2 regions of the Brevibacillus sp. Leaf182 genome follow, and region 1 is predicted to be linked to the other one. Evidence: a T-box and tRNA genes for the amino acid it is inferred to sense, from the RefSeq annotation. Region 1 holds a T-box; the other holds one or more tRNA genes.
What was found. A T-box is a leader RNA that pairs with one kind of tRNA and senses whether it is charged. The one in region 1 lies ahead of ileS (isoleucine--tRNA ligase), so its partner is inferred to be a tRNA-Ile.
Positions count from the first base shown of each region.

Region 1 (7,603 bases):
GCTTGATCCCGTGAGATTTTCTTCGCTTCGACCGCTACTTTTGCTTGCTGAACTTCTTGCTCCCGCGCCCCGTTTTTTACTTTGGAAAGCTGGGCGCTCGCCCCATGTACATTAGCATTTGCCAATGCGAGCTGGAGGGAGTAGTCAGCAGAATGGAGACGGGCCAGCACATCTCCTTTTTTGATTGCGTCTCCTTCTTTATATGGCATCGACTTGATTTCACCGGCTACTTCAAAAGAAACGGTCGTTTCTTCGATGGGCGCAAGTGTCCCCGACAGTTCACTCGTCGATTGAAAGCTTTTCAGCTGAAGCGGCTGCGCTTCTACGATTTTGGCCTCAGCCTCAGCTTGGGCTTCACTCCCGGCAGACGAGGTCACATCGTTGTTGTTCGTGCAAGCCGACACCATAACTGCGAGGGAGACAAGCACCAAAAGCCCAAACCTTTTTCTTATCGACTTATTCATGAGCGACTCACTCCTATCCATTTTTTCTCTTTTTCTGTGGAAAAGATTTACCGGAATGAACATTCATTCCGTTTTGGCCAAAAGAAGGATCAGAACTAATGAATTCTGATCGCATCCCAGCAAGCTTCCTCTACGCCTGCAAGCAACTCCGGGGTTTCTTCTATTTCGCCAGCCATGATGCACTTGTATAATGCAATGAATGCACCATCGATAATCGCAATCAATGCATCCGCTGGCAACGGGCGAATGACCTTATTTTTTTGTCCCTTTTCAATGAACTCGCATAAAAATTTGCGCATCTTCATGTATGCATCTCGGCTGGCTTCGTCCAGGTAGTGACCATTTGTATGGGAATCCACGAACAACAAGGCGCTCAAATTGCTTTTGGAGTAGCGAATCGTCTGCTTCGCAATATACCGAAATTGCTCACGTATGTCGTCACTTGTACGAGGATAGCCATCTTGGAGTCCCTCAAGAAACTCCCCCACATACTTTTGATACAACGAATTGACGAGCGCTTCCTTGTTTTCGAAATAACGATAGATGGTACCGGCACCGACTCCTGCTTTTTCGGAGATCATCGGAACGGTCGTCCCATCAAAACCGCGCTCTACAAACAGAGCGAGCGCTGCATTCATGATTAATTCTCGTTTGGATTCAGACAAGTTTATGACTCCTTTCTAGCGGAATGAATATTCATTCTGTGGAGAATTATAGTATACGCTTTACCGGGGTGTCAAATGGCACGTGTACGGATGATCCAGAGATATTACAAGACTGATTTTAAAAACGCGAGGGAGCCGGTATACCAACCATGTTCCCTCGCTTTTTATTTATCCAACTGCTGTGTTACCCGATGTGCAAGCCAAACGTTTTGTCTCCGAACGAGACGTTCTCCATGTCTGCTGCTTTTGCAAAAGACACGTCCGAAACGAGTACACTCTCACGTAAAACATGATCAAAACGCTCCAACGCAGCTCGCATCTCATCGTCCACATCCAGTGTGAGCTGGACACGTTTATCGATGGGCAAATCCAGCTTTTTCCTCGCGTCCTGAACGACGCGGATGACTTCACGAACCAAGCCTTCTTGCTCAAGCTCTTCTGTGAGTGTCGTATTCAAGGCCACGTGGAGCTGATATCCAGATGCAGAAGCGAAGCCTTGCTTCCCTTGCTTTTCCACGAGCAGCTCATTTAGTGTCAGCCGCACGCTCTCTCCTGCGACCTCCACATCCAAGTAGCCATTGTCTACTGCCTTCTGTGCATCTGCTGCGTTCAATTCTTTTAGATACCCTTGAATTGGCCCAACGAGCTTGCCGTATTTTTTCCCAGCTACCTTCAGGTTGAGCTTGAAATAATACGTCACGAAGCTGCTGTCGCTTTGCTCCACCCGAATGTTTTTGACATTGATCTCGTCTTGGATAATACTAGAAAATCGTTCTAGGTTAAATGGCTGCTCCATCGATACGATCAGCTCGGACAGAGGCTGTCTAGTCTTGAGTCCAGTTTCGTTGCGGACATTTCGTGCCAGCTCCACGATTTGTCGAGCCGTTTCCATGTCCCGCTCAAGGGTTTCATCGATTGCTTCTGTGTTCACCTGCGGATAGTCTGTCAAATGAACGCTGCCCTCTCCCCCCAGATTGCCGTACATATCTTCTGCGATCAGCGGTGCGTAAGGTGCGATCATCTTCGCCAGCGTCAGCAACACTTCCCGTAGGGTCTGGTAAGCAGATACTTTGTCAGGTGTCATCCCGCTACTCCAGAAACGATCCCGCGAACGACGGATGTACCAGTTGCTCAGCTCGTCGACGAACGCTTCGATATGCCCGGCCGGATTCATAAAATCGTAGGTTTCCAGTCCTTTTACCACGTGCTGCAAGGTGGAGTTCAAGCGGGATAATATCCAACGATCCAAATCGTTTACAGGCGGCTGTGGCAGATGCTCTTCTGGCTTGAATGCATCGATCAAAGCGTACAGCGAGTAAAAAGCATGCGTGTTGTGGATCGTATCGATCACTTTGTACTTCGCCTCGGCGACGATCCGCTTGGAGAAACGCTTGCTACTCCACGGCGCACTGTCAGACAAGAGCGCCCACCGGAACGCATCTGCACCGAACTCCTCGATAACCTCCCACGGATCAATCCCGTTTCCTTTGCTTTTGGACATCTTCTGACCGTGTTCATCCAAAACGTGACCGGTAGAGATGACCGCCTTGTAAGGCGCTTTTCCGTTATACAGAGTAGAAACCGCCAATAAACTGAAGAACCAGCCCCGCGTCTGATCGATTCCTTCCGAAATGATGTCGGCAGGGTACTGCTCCTGGAATACTTTTTCGTCGCCGAATGGATGATGGTACTGAGCAAACGGCATCGAGCCACTGTCGAACCACACATCAATGACCTCAGGAGTCCGCTCCATCGTACCGCCGCAAGAGCAACGCAGCTTCACCTCATCCACAAACGGCTTGTGCAGCTCCAGATTCTCGTCAAGTGGCGCCACAGACTTCTCACGTAGCTCTTTTACACTGCCTGGCGCATATTCACAGCCACAATCCTGACAAAGCCATAGATTGAGTGGCGTCCCCCAGTACCGATTGCGGCTGATATTCCAATCTACGAGCTCTTCGAGGAATTTCCCAAAGCGCCCTTCGCGCAAGTGGCCCGGATACCAGTCGATCTTGCTATTGTTTTCGATTAGCTGATCCTTGATCGCTGTCGTTTTGATGAACCAGCTCTCCATCGCGTAGTAGAGCAGTGGTGATTTGCAGCGCCAGCAAAACGGATAACTGTGCTCGTAGCGTTCTTTGGAAAACAACAAACCGCGATGAGACAGTTCCTTTACGATATCGACGTCGCAATCCTTCACGAAACGACCCGCGAAATCTGTGATTTGCTCGGTATAGCGGCCAGCCAAATTCACGACGTTCACAAAATCAAGACCATGCTGACGGGTCGTGCGATAGTCATCCTCCCCGTGCGCTGGCGCAGTATGCACGATGCCAGTTCCGCTCGTATCACTGACATAGTCCGCATCGACGACGATATGCCCATGGTTTACCTTGATATAGCCAAAAGGCGGCTCATACGGGGTACCGACGAATTCTGCCCCTTTGTGCGTGGACAAAACCTCGTAGTCTTCCTTGAACACTTTCTCCGCGAGATTTTTTGCTACGACGTACACTTCATCCTTGTGCTTCACCCGCACGTAATCGAGTTCTTTGTTGACAACCAAAGCCACGTTCGCCGGAAGTGTCCATGGTGTCGTCGTCCACGCCAGGAAGATGTCATCGCTTGTCTTGCTTTTGAATTTGACCGTCGCACTCAAATCCTTTACGTCTTCATAGCCTTGCGCCACTTCATGGGAGCTAAGCGTCGTCTGGCAATCCGGGCAATACGGACTGACACGATGTCCTTTGTATAGCAGTTCTTTCTTATGAATTTCAGAAAGGATGTGCCAGACGCTTTCGATGTAGTCGTTAGTCAAGGTGACGTATGGATGCTCCATATCTGTCCAGTAAGCGATCCCTTCCGTCAGCTCGCGCCATTGTTTTTCATACTCGAATACGCTGTTTTTGCATTCCTCGATGAACTTGGCCACTCCGTAGTTTTCGATCTCCTGCTTGCCAGAAATGCCAAGTCGCTTTTCCACCCCAAGCTCTACCGGGAGACCATGCGTATCCCAACCTGCTTTACGGACGACACGGTAGCCGGACATCGTTTTGTAACGTCCGATGAAATCCTTGATGACCCTTCCGAGCACGTGGCCGATATGCGGCTGTCCATTTGCAGTCGGAGGTCCTTCATAAAAGACGAAGTTTGGCTTTCCCAGCCGATTGTCCATCGACTTACGGAACGTGTCGTCCTCCCTCCACTGATTCAGAACGCGCAACTCTCGTGTCCTTGCTTTTTCTTTTACGTCTACTTTCCTCATCATGTACACTCCTTCTTCTGTAGTTTGCGTAGAAGTGTAGGTTCATAGAACGCAAAAAAATCCCGCCCCCTAAGGGACGAGATTTGATCTCGCGATACCACCCTTGTTCCGAAATCTTCATGCTATCATGTCATTTCGGCACCTCTACTACGTACCATCATACGCGTCCCTTGTAACGGTGGGATTCCGGGTCAGCTTACTCCAAATGCTTCAGCTTTCCTTCTCGGAGAGGATTTTCGGCTAAGTCTTGAACGTTGGCTTTCAGCACAAGGGCCAACTCTCTGGGGAACAAGGGGATTAGCTTACTCTTTCTCGTCAATGAATTTGTTGGTGTTATTTTCGTTACTATATTTTTTACACTGGTTTCAAAAAAATGTCAAGCGAGCGTACTACGGTCAAGGTCTTTTGTCGTTTGCGTCCCGAACCCCTTGTTGTCCTTCCTCAATGACTTCACGCCACTCCTGATTGCCATTGTCAACGGAATCTCTCCATAGCCCATTGCCTGTATCCACAGCGTATCGCCATATTTCCTGCTTCCGGTCGATAATGGCAGTATCGGTATCCATAATTCCACCTTTTCCGTTAAATCTCTCTTTCAAATATTCCCTGGCGTCCAGCAATCTTTGTTTTTCTTCCTCCACCAACGCTTTTACTTTTTCCTTGGTATCTTCAGCGAGTTTTTTCTTCGCTTCTTTTTGACTGAGTGCGTCTTCTTTGGCATTTTCCTTCCACGCATACCAAGCTTGCTTGAGCTTGTCGTATTCGCCCCGAAGGTGCTTTTTCAAAGCCTCTTCATCCTGCACGGTTATGTATGTCCCCGCTCCCGCATCCGCCACTTGCTTGAGCATACGCTGCCCTTCGTTATCAACGTCAAAACCGATAATGTTCACTACGGTCTTTATACTCGACTGGTTCAGTGCTTTGGCTGCTTCTACGGGATTTCCTCCGCACGTTTCGATCCCGTCGCTCACCACGTACACGAATGTTTCGTTTGTCCCGGCAGGAATATCTTCTTGCACCGCTTGTAGCGCTTTTGCAATCGGTGTCCAGCCCGCTGGCTGTACTTTGCCCAATGCTTGTTGAAATGCTTCCTTCTGATAACCCGTCTCCGAATAAAAGGTCTCTGTACTGGCGCATGATAACGCTTTGTCTTGGTCACTGCCGCTTCCTTTATGCCCATATACACGTAAAGAAATCGTCGCGTTTTTGGGAAGGACTGACGCGAATTGGTCAATCGCCTCTCGAGCTGCCTCCATCTTCGTTTTTTTGCCGACTTTTCCTTTCATGCTGCCACTCGCATCGATCAGCAAGGCAAAATGCGTTTTTTGCGTTTCCGGCAAGGTAATCTCCTCAGTCGGACGCTGCAAGTGAACGTCTACACTGGAATCAAAATTCGCAAACGCGAGTACAAACGGGCGGTAGTCCTCTCCGAGTAATTTCAGCAGTTCATCGAGATATTGCTCCGATGTAAGTGTAGCTGGGAGCTTATCCAATTCTTTTTTGACCTTCTCTTCATCGTAATTCTCGCTAGCATACGTCCCCACCACCTGGTTTGCCAATGCGAGCTCAAATGCCGTTAACTCGCGCTTGACAGGAGGCAGCGGCTCTCTGGTCTGCGTTTGTGTGGATGTATCTGAAGTTGTCTGCTCAGGCGTTTTCGTCTGCTCTTGTAAGTTTGCGGTTTGTTGTGTCGCAGCAGTGTCTTTTTGCGCAGGATCAGAATCTGTACAGCCCGTCATCACTAGCATAAGAAACACAATAAACGATGCCCATTTCTTCAAAAAGCTTCCCCCTCCTCTTACTCCACCCTACATTATGCTAAATCATTCCAGTTCGAACAAATTATAAAAGATGTAGGCCGTTTTTCCTATAACACAAAAAAGAGCAACACAAAGCGTTTCCACACTTTGCGCTACTCTTTTCCTCTTACAAAAATTTTTAAGCCACTGCCCTTTTCACGCTGCGACGGCTTTCCACTTGCGACAAGAACAAGCTGAGAACCAGGATAATCGCGCCGAACAAATAAGGTGCGTTCAAATGAACCCCGTACAGCGTACCTGCCACTGCTGGGCCAAAAATATTTCCCAGACTCATATAGGCATTGTTCATCCCTGCTACAAAGCCTTGTTCATCCCCTGCTCGCTTGGAGATAAGCGTGTTGATCGCCGGACGCATAATCGACGTCAGGGTAAAGAAGATAACCGTCATAATCAGCATATACCAGAAGTTACCGGACAAGAGCATCATCACCATCGATACAGCAGACAAGAAGAACGTCCAGTTAATGAGCTTCTTCTCGCCAAAACGAGTAATGAGCTTGCCGATCAGCGCTGCCTGCACAATCGTACCAGCAAGTGCTCCCACTGTGATAATGATGGAAATATCACGCGGAGTATACGCGAACTTCGCATCGACGAACAGCGGGAAGATAACTTCGAAGTTCGCCAAGCCAAACGTCATCGTAAAGACCAGCACCAGCATGATGAAATAAGACGATTGAAATGACTTGCCGAGTTGTACGAAGATGTTTTCCTGCTTCTCTTTGGCGTTTCGTGCCACAAGCTGCTTTTCCTTCGGAAGTGATTCTGACAAGAAAAAGATGGAACCGAGTGTGGCTACCGCACCAACTGCCGCAGAAATATAGAACGGCATACGCAAGCCAAGCTCTGCTAAAAATCCGCCAATACCAGGCCCGATAACAAATCCGAGCGACATGGCAGCTCCGAGCATCCCCAGTCCTTTTCCACGTTTATCCTCTGTCGTAATGTCTGCTACATACGCCAGCATGGACGGAATCATCGCTGCTGCCCCGATCCCGCCGATCAGACGAGAAAGGTAGAGCACCCAAGTCTGTTCAGCCAAGGCAAAGACCAGATTGGAGATCGTAAACAGGACAAGTCCCATTACAATCATGATTTTACGACCGTACTTATCCGACCATTCCCCCGCAATCGGAGAAAAAAGAAATTGGGTCACACCAAAGGCCGCCACCAAGTATCCAGCCGTCTCCCCACCCGCGCCGAACTCTTTGAGAAACTCGGGCAAAATCGGAATAATCAAGCCAATTCCCAGCATGGCGATAAACATGTTGATCATTAGGAAGAGAATCGGTCGCTGACTATTCTCTTGTGCATTCATATTCATTTATCCAGTCCTATTCTTATAGATTTTTCTCTTTAGCCTTGCAGCTTCGCTTTCACACTTTCAAT
Region 1 is NZ_LMPN02000023.1:458,202-465,804, reverse strand. Features, by position in the region: gene ASG16_RS15625 (efflux RND transporter periplasmic adaptor subunit) at 1-464, opposite strand, end outside; gene ASG16_RS15620 (TetR/AcrR family transcriptional regulator) at 560-1,129, opposite strand; gene ileS (isoleucine--tRNA ligase) at 1,314-4,394, opposite strand; T-box leader at 4,464-4,722, opposite strand; gene ASG16_RS15610 (VWA domain-containing protein) at 4,790-6,175, opposite strand; gene ASG16_RS15605 (MFS transporter) at 6,333-7,538, opposite strand; gene ASG16_RS15600 (thioredoxin family protein) at 7,571-7,603, opposite strand, start outside.

Region 2 (7,603 bases), on a different contig from region 1:
GGATGCTGTTTCGCCCAGTTGTAGATAGCGGCTTCGATTTTTCGCTCGCTGCTAAAAACGCCCGACAACAACTGTTCCAACGACATGTTGTCCGAGTGTGGCGCTCGAATGATCCGCTCGGTCGCATGCTCCTCCCAATAATCGATCATGGAGTCCAGTAGCGCTTGGCGATCTGGAAAGTGATGATAAAAGCTTCCCTTGCTGATCTTCAGTTTTCTGGCGAGAGGCTCCACACGGACAGCGTCAATGCCCGCTTCAGCCAACATATCGAGCCCTGCCCGAATCCAATCTTCACGTACGTATTGCATGGTTCACCCCAAAAGATACGGTATCGTATGTTTCTGGTTCCATGTTATTCCACCGGGTGAGAAGTGTCAAGAAGCATTGATTTTTGTATTGACATTCACACTAGTGTAAAGCTTTAGAATCGCAATCAAGAGCGGTTGACCTTGCATGTAGCGCCGGATCATCTCGCTTGCAAAAATAAAATGAATGGAGTGTCGACCTATGAAATCAACAACAATTCTTGCGTCTGTAACGGTTATTGGCCTTGGCAATATGGGAGTAGCACTCGCGGATGCTTTTCTAAAAGGCGGTCATCCAACGACTGTCTGGAATCGTTCAGCAGATAGAGCCAAAGGTTTAGTCGAGAAGGGGGCAGTGCTGGCGGGCAGTGTAACAGAGGCAATCGCGGCAAGCAGCTTGGTCGTTGTTTGCTTATCGACCTACAAAGTCATGCAAGAGCTACTGGAGCCCTCGGAAAGTGAACTAAAAGGGCGTGTCATCGTCAATCTGACCACCGGAACCCCGGAGGATGCACGCAAGACAGCCAAATGGGTAAGCGAGCGCGGTGGGCAATATCTCGATGGAGCGATCATGGCTGTCCCTCAAATGATTGGACTGCCAGAAACACTCATTTTCTACGGCGGGTCGAAGGCTTTATTTGAAGCCTATGAACCGACATTACAACTGTTGGGAGGGAACGCTGCCTATCTCGGTGAAGACTATGGTGTTCCGTTGATCTATGATTTGTCGCTGCTCACCATGATGTATGGGGCTTGGTATGGCTCCATGCATGCACATGCCCTATTAAGTACGGCAAACATAACAGGAACAGAGTTTCTTCCATACGCAACCAACTGGGTAAATCACGTGATTGCCCCGCTCTTATCCGATCCGGTTGCCGCACGTGCCCGTGATGAAGGAAACTTCACAACCGATGTGTCTAACATGAATACGAACAAACTCGGACTTGAACACATCATCCATGCCAGCCAGGAACAGGGAATCCCCGTTGATTGGTTGACGCCATTGCTAGCATTGGCCACACAGAAAGTAGCAGAGGGCTACGGTGCTGACTCTTTGGATCGCGTGATTGAGGCCATCCGGAAACCGCTGGTGAAATAATACTTTTCTCTGGTGCCAATGAAAAACAACCTCGCTTCGCATAATGATCAACGCGAAAACGAGGTTGTTTTTCCGACTGAGGGAATGAAATTGCACGCGGCTTCTGTTATTCGCGAATGGATTTGACCATGGCAATATGCTCGATACCCGCATCGTCGAATAAGTCGCCAAAAGGTTCATAGCCAAGCTTTTCATAAAAACGTTGGGCTTGCGTCTGTGCGTTCAGCTTCAGGCTGTCATACCCGTGCTGCTTGGCCAGCTCTTCCATCGCAAGCATGATTTGGCGGCCCAGTCCAGTACCGCGTTCTGTTTTGGCAACCGCCACCCGCTCAATTTTTCCCACTCCAGGTGAGTACGTACGGATGCGGCTTGCGCCCACTGGCTTTCCATCGTGGTAGGCCACAAAATGAATCGTCCCGCCATCCAGCGTGTCATGCTCATCGATTTCCAACTCTTCCGGTACTTCCTGTTCCTCGATGAAAACGACTCGGCGTACCGACAGGGCATCTGCCAATTCTTGTTCAGTGGTGGCTCTTTGGATCTGGTAGGTTTGCAGGTTCATCGCTATTCGTCCTTTGTTAGAAAATATCCCTCCCTACGATGGATACGCAGGGAGGGTTGGTGATTGAGGAAAAGGTGTTTATTTTTTGAGAAGGAAAGTCTGGTAAACGCTCCAGATGCCATCCTCGAGTTGATAAATCAAGTGGAAGCGATCAATCTCGCTGTTTAGGTCAATTTTTGCCATACTCAGTTGGCCGGTTACATCCCGCAGCTCATCGTCGGACAGGTCGCGCCCGATGGTCAGATGCGGTACGTATGCGTAGGTTTCTTTTTCATTCACACACTGATTGGCGATCTTTTGATGCAGCTCGTTAAATGGTTCTTTGTTTTGCACAGCCAAATAGATCACGTTGTTGGTAGGGTGGAAAGAAGATACCCGATGGAAATGAGCGGAAAAGCTGTCGGTAGAGGAGGCAACCTGCTCCAGATGGCTCACCAGCTCAGGCAGCTTGGCTTCGTCCAGCTCAAAGGCTTCCTTCAAACGGATATACGGAGGAACCAAAGCATAGCCCGGGTCATAACGTTTCCGGTACGAGTTGGCTACTTCTTGCACCTTGCTAGATGGGAAAATTACGATACTGTACATCATCAGAACCACTCCTCCTTACTATCTATCATGCTCTACAAGATATTATTTTAACAGAAAATTCTTCATTTGTGTAATGTTAAGCGTGGGTCCGTATATTCCTTGTGCGAAAGGAAAGACTGTGTAGTGCAAGGAGGTGCCGCACTGCATGCATACGGCAATGATGATCACATTCATTTTTCTCGTCCTGCTTCTACTGTCTGTGCTGACCTTCACGATCTTGACTGCGATACGAAAAGGAGAATTCGAAGAGGCACTCGTATCGACTATCAAGGATGAAGGTCCACAAGAAGAACAGCCACGGTAAGTTTACCCGTAAAGCGTCTTTAGCATACGCGGTAGATTACGCTGCCAGTGGCCCCACGTATGGTCACCCTCAAACGTTTCATAAACGAGGGTGGCTTTTTTCGTGCCCAAAATTTCGCGCAGTTCTTCGTTTGCCGCTAGAAGATTCAATGTGCCTCGGCCCGTGCTTACTGCCGTTTCCTCCGTCCCGATCTCCAAATAAATGGTTTGCGGTACGGAAAAGTCAGTGTCAGCAACCAGACGATTTAACTTTGCGTCCATGGCAATCGACTGGCAGGCAACTTGTCCAAACGTATGTGGATAGTGAAGAGCAGTGAACAGAGAGACAACGCCGCCCAAAGATTCGCCAAGAAGTGTTCGAGCGTTTCCCAAAGGATGAGTGGAGTAATGCGTATCGACATAGCTCACGACTTCTTCGGCGAGGAAGCGACGGTAGGCCATATGCTCCTTGCCATCCGGATGATAACGTTCGTTCCGTTTGCTTTTCTCGATTGGGAGAAAGACAGCGATGATATCAGGCAATTCTTTGTCCCCATTCAGTTGATCCAGCAAAGAAGCCATTCTACCCATTGCCAAGTAATCTTCTCCATCTTGTACGTAGAGGACTGGATACGAGTAGAGTGGCGAGTAGCGTTGGGGTGTGTAGACAATCAGCTTTTCCGGCGTCCCCAAATGCCGGCTTTCCAAGATGATTTCCTCTAGGGCCACTGCGGTGTCCTCCTTATTGGGATATTCCTGTTCATTATTATACAGGAGCGAGCGGGCATGCCCAAGAGGTTTGGGTGCAGGGTCAGGCTGTGGGCGAAAGATTGTCGCAATTTGGTCAGCGTGTGATACTATGGTAGGAAACGACTTCACTCGATTTGTGGAAGGGGTTGTCTCTTATATGAAGAAGCAAGTACACAGCATCGAAGTCAGAAACGCTGCTCTCGCACGTTTGGCAGAACGCGGAGTGACGGTGGATGATATCGCAGAGATCGTCTATCTCATGCAGTCGCCCTACCATCCAGATCTCACAATGGCGCAGTGCATCGAGAGCGTGAAAGCAGTCTTGGAAAAAAGGGAAATGCAGCACGCCATCCTGGTTGGCGTTGAGTTGGATACGTTAGCAGAGAAGGGTCTCTTGTCCGAGCCGCTCCAATCCATCATCGCGTCAGATGAAGGACTTTTCGGATGCGACGAAACATTGGCGCTAGGCTCCGTATTTGGATATGGAAGTATCGCGGTGACCACCTTTGGGCATTTGGATAAGCACAAGGTCGGGGTGATTAAAAGGCTGGATACCAAGTCGGCAGAGGGACGTGTTCACACGTTTTTGGACGACCTCGTGGCGAGTGTGGCAGCCAATGCATCTAGCCGCATGGCCCATCGGATGAGAGATGAGCAGGAGGCAGAATTGGCACGAAGTGAGGCGTTGAAGCTACAGGATGCCGAGCTGCGTGTCGAGGAGAAAGGGAAAGGGACGGAGCAGGCGGGGTAATTAGGTTTGGGATGAGGGAGTTTGTTTCGATCGTTACCTAATTATCTTGTTTGTTGTTGTAGCTTTTTTGGATCGCTTCAGCTTAGCGGGAGCCAATTCTTCGCCGGTGTTGCTCATATGCTTGATGCAGTCATGCATGATGTGATGCCATGCCATTATGTAGGTAATCCCTATGTTTTGTAGGGGGATGTGGGCAGCAGCGGTGGGGAATGGCTTTTTGCAAGGGTAAAACAAGCCTGATTTCACTGGGTTTCTTAGTGTTCTTTTGGTACGAGTGAAAATTTTTACAAGAAATTATTCATTTCCTCTTGAAATCCATTTTACGATACTGTATAGTAATAAATGTGATCGACGTCCGATACGATTCGGGCCCTTAGCTCAGTTGGTCAGAGCGGTCGGCTCATAACCGATTGGTCGTAGGTTCGAGTCCTACAGGGCCCACCATTAAACGATCACACACATATCCCATGATCCGGTAGCTCAGTTGGGAGAGCACCATCTTGACAGGGTGGGGGTCGCTGGTTCGAACCCAGTCCGGATCACCATAATATGAACGCTCGAACCCTTGAGGAATCAAGGGTTTTTCTTGTTTTGTCGTTCTAAATTCACTATTAGTTACAAAACATGATTGGGACAGAGCAAAACGAGAGACATCTCCATATAAAGTATTTATTCGAAAGCCAGTCAGGAAGTTGCGTTAATATATTCGCATTCAGCTCAATCTTACAAACTTTTCATTGCTAATTAACATTTGTCCAGCACTAAAGCCACAGTGACTTTAGAAAACTACACTCCAGTGATTTTTTGATGCATAATTGAGTTGATAGGGGATGGGATTAGTGGGCGTTAAACAATATGTCAAAGAGTATAATGGTTGTGACCATTGTTATTCCGAATGGTTTCGATTTTATGAGCGGGAAATTAAAGGTGACATAGATGGGCTGACCAGATTGTGGGAATTGCTATATGAGACAGATACCCCATATTCCGAATGGAAGAAGTTTGGTGGGAAAATAAAGTGTCCAAATTGTAGAGTTGTACTAAACCTGAACAATTTTTTAATTCAAGAAGAAAAGTTCAGAATTAGTATGCTATCTAAGCTTTCAGAAGTTTTAAAGGAATATATACACGAATGTACTTACTGCGATTCAGCTAAAATTGCTGCTGTCCAAAAATACGGAGACCCATTTACATTGAACTTTGGATATCAATTGCAAGGTATTTTTGATATACCAGATGATCTGTGGGACGACATTTCTGATAATATTCACTGTAGTTGTGGGAATCAGATAAATTACGACGATCCATATGTTACAAAATCGGAAGTAGATAATTGGTTCGGATTTGAAGACGAAGACTTTAAATCAACGTCCCTATTTATTTGTGCAACATTTGATATTGACAAGAGAGAAGCAGATGAGTTTATAGCTTTTCTAATGAGATATCCGATGCTTGGTCTTGAGCATGGAACTGGGAAAAAAATATATAATGATATTAGAAATGGGAAAATGAAGGGATTCAACACTCTAGAGCAGGGGACGGTTTTATTCAGAGGAAGGAAAAGAGACACGGTTGCGAGACATGTTCCATTTGTTGAATCGGAATTATGGGCGTCCCCAGTAGGAGTGTCTGGGCACGGTAGATTTAATCCAGTCGGCGTTCCAGTACTTTACTTAGGAGACTCAATTAAAACATGCCTGAAAGAGATTAACATTGGCGATCAAGAGGTAGCCGAAGTCCCAGCATTTATTTTATTGGAGCCAATTAAGGTTTGGGATATTCGAGATACTGATTTAAAGCCACTAGTCTCACTAGCTACTCTTAATAATAGAGCTATATCTAAAGAGTATGTCTTTCCGAATTTTTTAGCTCAGTGTTGTACTATGTGTAATGTAAATGGAATCATGTACGAAAGTGTTAAAAATAAAAAGGGTTGGAACATTGCTCTATTGAATTATGAAGCCAACAAAACGATAATGATTGCAGAAATATTAAACAACTTAGACAATCAATACGAACTATCTAAGCTTAAAAAACTAAAAAAGAAAAAGAAGGCTGAGGAATTAAGTGACAAGTTCGATGACGACACGCTGCCCTTTTAATAAATAGAATAGAGTAAAAGAGACATTTATCTATTTGAATATGCATTTTAGGATACACCCGCAAACAATGGGGCGTATCCTTTTTGCTTTATGCTACTAGTTATATTGATTATTGAGAAGTAATTATATCTATAGTTTAGAATAAATTGACAATAGGTCTATAGTATGTAAGAATTTTGTCATATGACCTAAAGATGGGAGTAGAATCTATGGATAATTTTGACGAAAAGATCAAATCACTGTCGGTTAGAATCTCAAAAGTCAAAGATAATGTCGCCACAGAAGAGGCTACTAAAACCTCTATTATCATGCCCTTTATTCAAGCTCTAGGTTATGACATTTTCAATCCAGAAGAATTTGTGCCTGAATTTACAGCAGATGTAGGCATCAAAAAAGGTGAAAAAGTAGATTATGCTATCATGAAAGATGGCGCGCCAGTGATCCTTATTGAAGCCAAGTCTGTAAACGAAAAATTAGAAAAGCATGATTCTCAACTATTCCGATATTTCGGTGTGACAAAAGCAAAGTTTGCTATCTTAACAAATGGAATTACTTACAGGTTCTACTCTGATTTAGACGAGCAAAATAAAATGGACAGTGTCCCATTTTTTGAGCTAAACATCTTAGAAATCAAAGATCATCAAATATCGGAACTGTCGAAATTCCGTAGAGAAAACTTTGATATCGATAATATACTTAACGCTGCATCTGAGCTAAAGTACACAAAGGAAATTGTTCAATTTTTTCAGGCACAGTGGGAAAATCCGTCTGACGAGCTTATTTCAATGATCCTCTCTGAAATTTACCCTAGTAAAAAGACGAAGCAAGTCATTGATAAATTCAACCCTTTAATAAAAAGATCAATGAAACAATTTATAAACGATGCAATCAATGATAAGTTGAAGGCTGCACTGGCAAACACTAAAGAAGATGAGTCGAAGGCTCCAGCGATCTTTGAGGGTCAGCAAGAAGCAGCGGCAAGTGAAGAAAAAGTGGAACAGAAGCCGGTTACAACCGAAGAAGAAATAGAAGGATATGTTACGGTCAAATTCCTATTGAAAGATTCCGTTGATTCTAGTCGAGTATACTACAGAGATAATCTGAGTTACTTTAATGTATTGCTTGACGACAACATAAGGAAATGGATATGTAGATTACATC
Region 2 is NZ_LMPN02000030.1:83,640-91,242, forward strand. Features, by position in the region: gene ASG16_RS21035 (TetR/AcrR family transcriptional regulator) at 1-308, opposite strand, end outside; gene ASG16_RS21040 (NAD(P)-dependent oxidoreductase) at 508-1,407, shown strand; gene ASG16_RS21045 (GNAT family N-acetyltransferase) at 1,514-1,969, opposite strand; gene ASG16_RS21050 (YjcG family protein) at 2,048-2,557, opposite strand; gene ASG16_RS30985 (hypothetical protein) at 2,703-2,861, shown strand; gene ASG16_RS21055 (alpha/beta hydrolase) at 2,864-3,568, opposite strand; gene ASG16_RS21060 (phosphatidylglycerophosphatase A family protein) at 3,747-4,340, shown strand; tRNA gene ASG16_RS21065 (tRNA-Ile) at 4,708-4,784, shown strand; tRNA gene ASG16_RS21070 (tRNA-Val) at 4,810-4,885, shown strand; gene ASG16_RS21075 (RES family NAD+ phosphorylase) at 5,180-6,442, shown strand; gene ASG16_RS21080 (type I restriction endonuclease) at 6,652-7,603, shown strand, end outside.
Region 2: it encodes a tRNA-Ile, which carries the amino acid that the T-box ahead of ileS (isoleucine--tRNA ligase) is inferred to sense. The anticodon was not compared.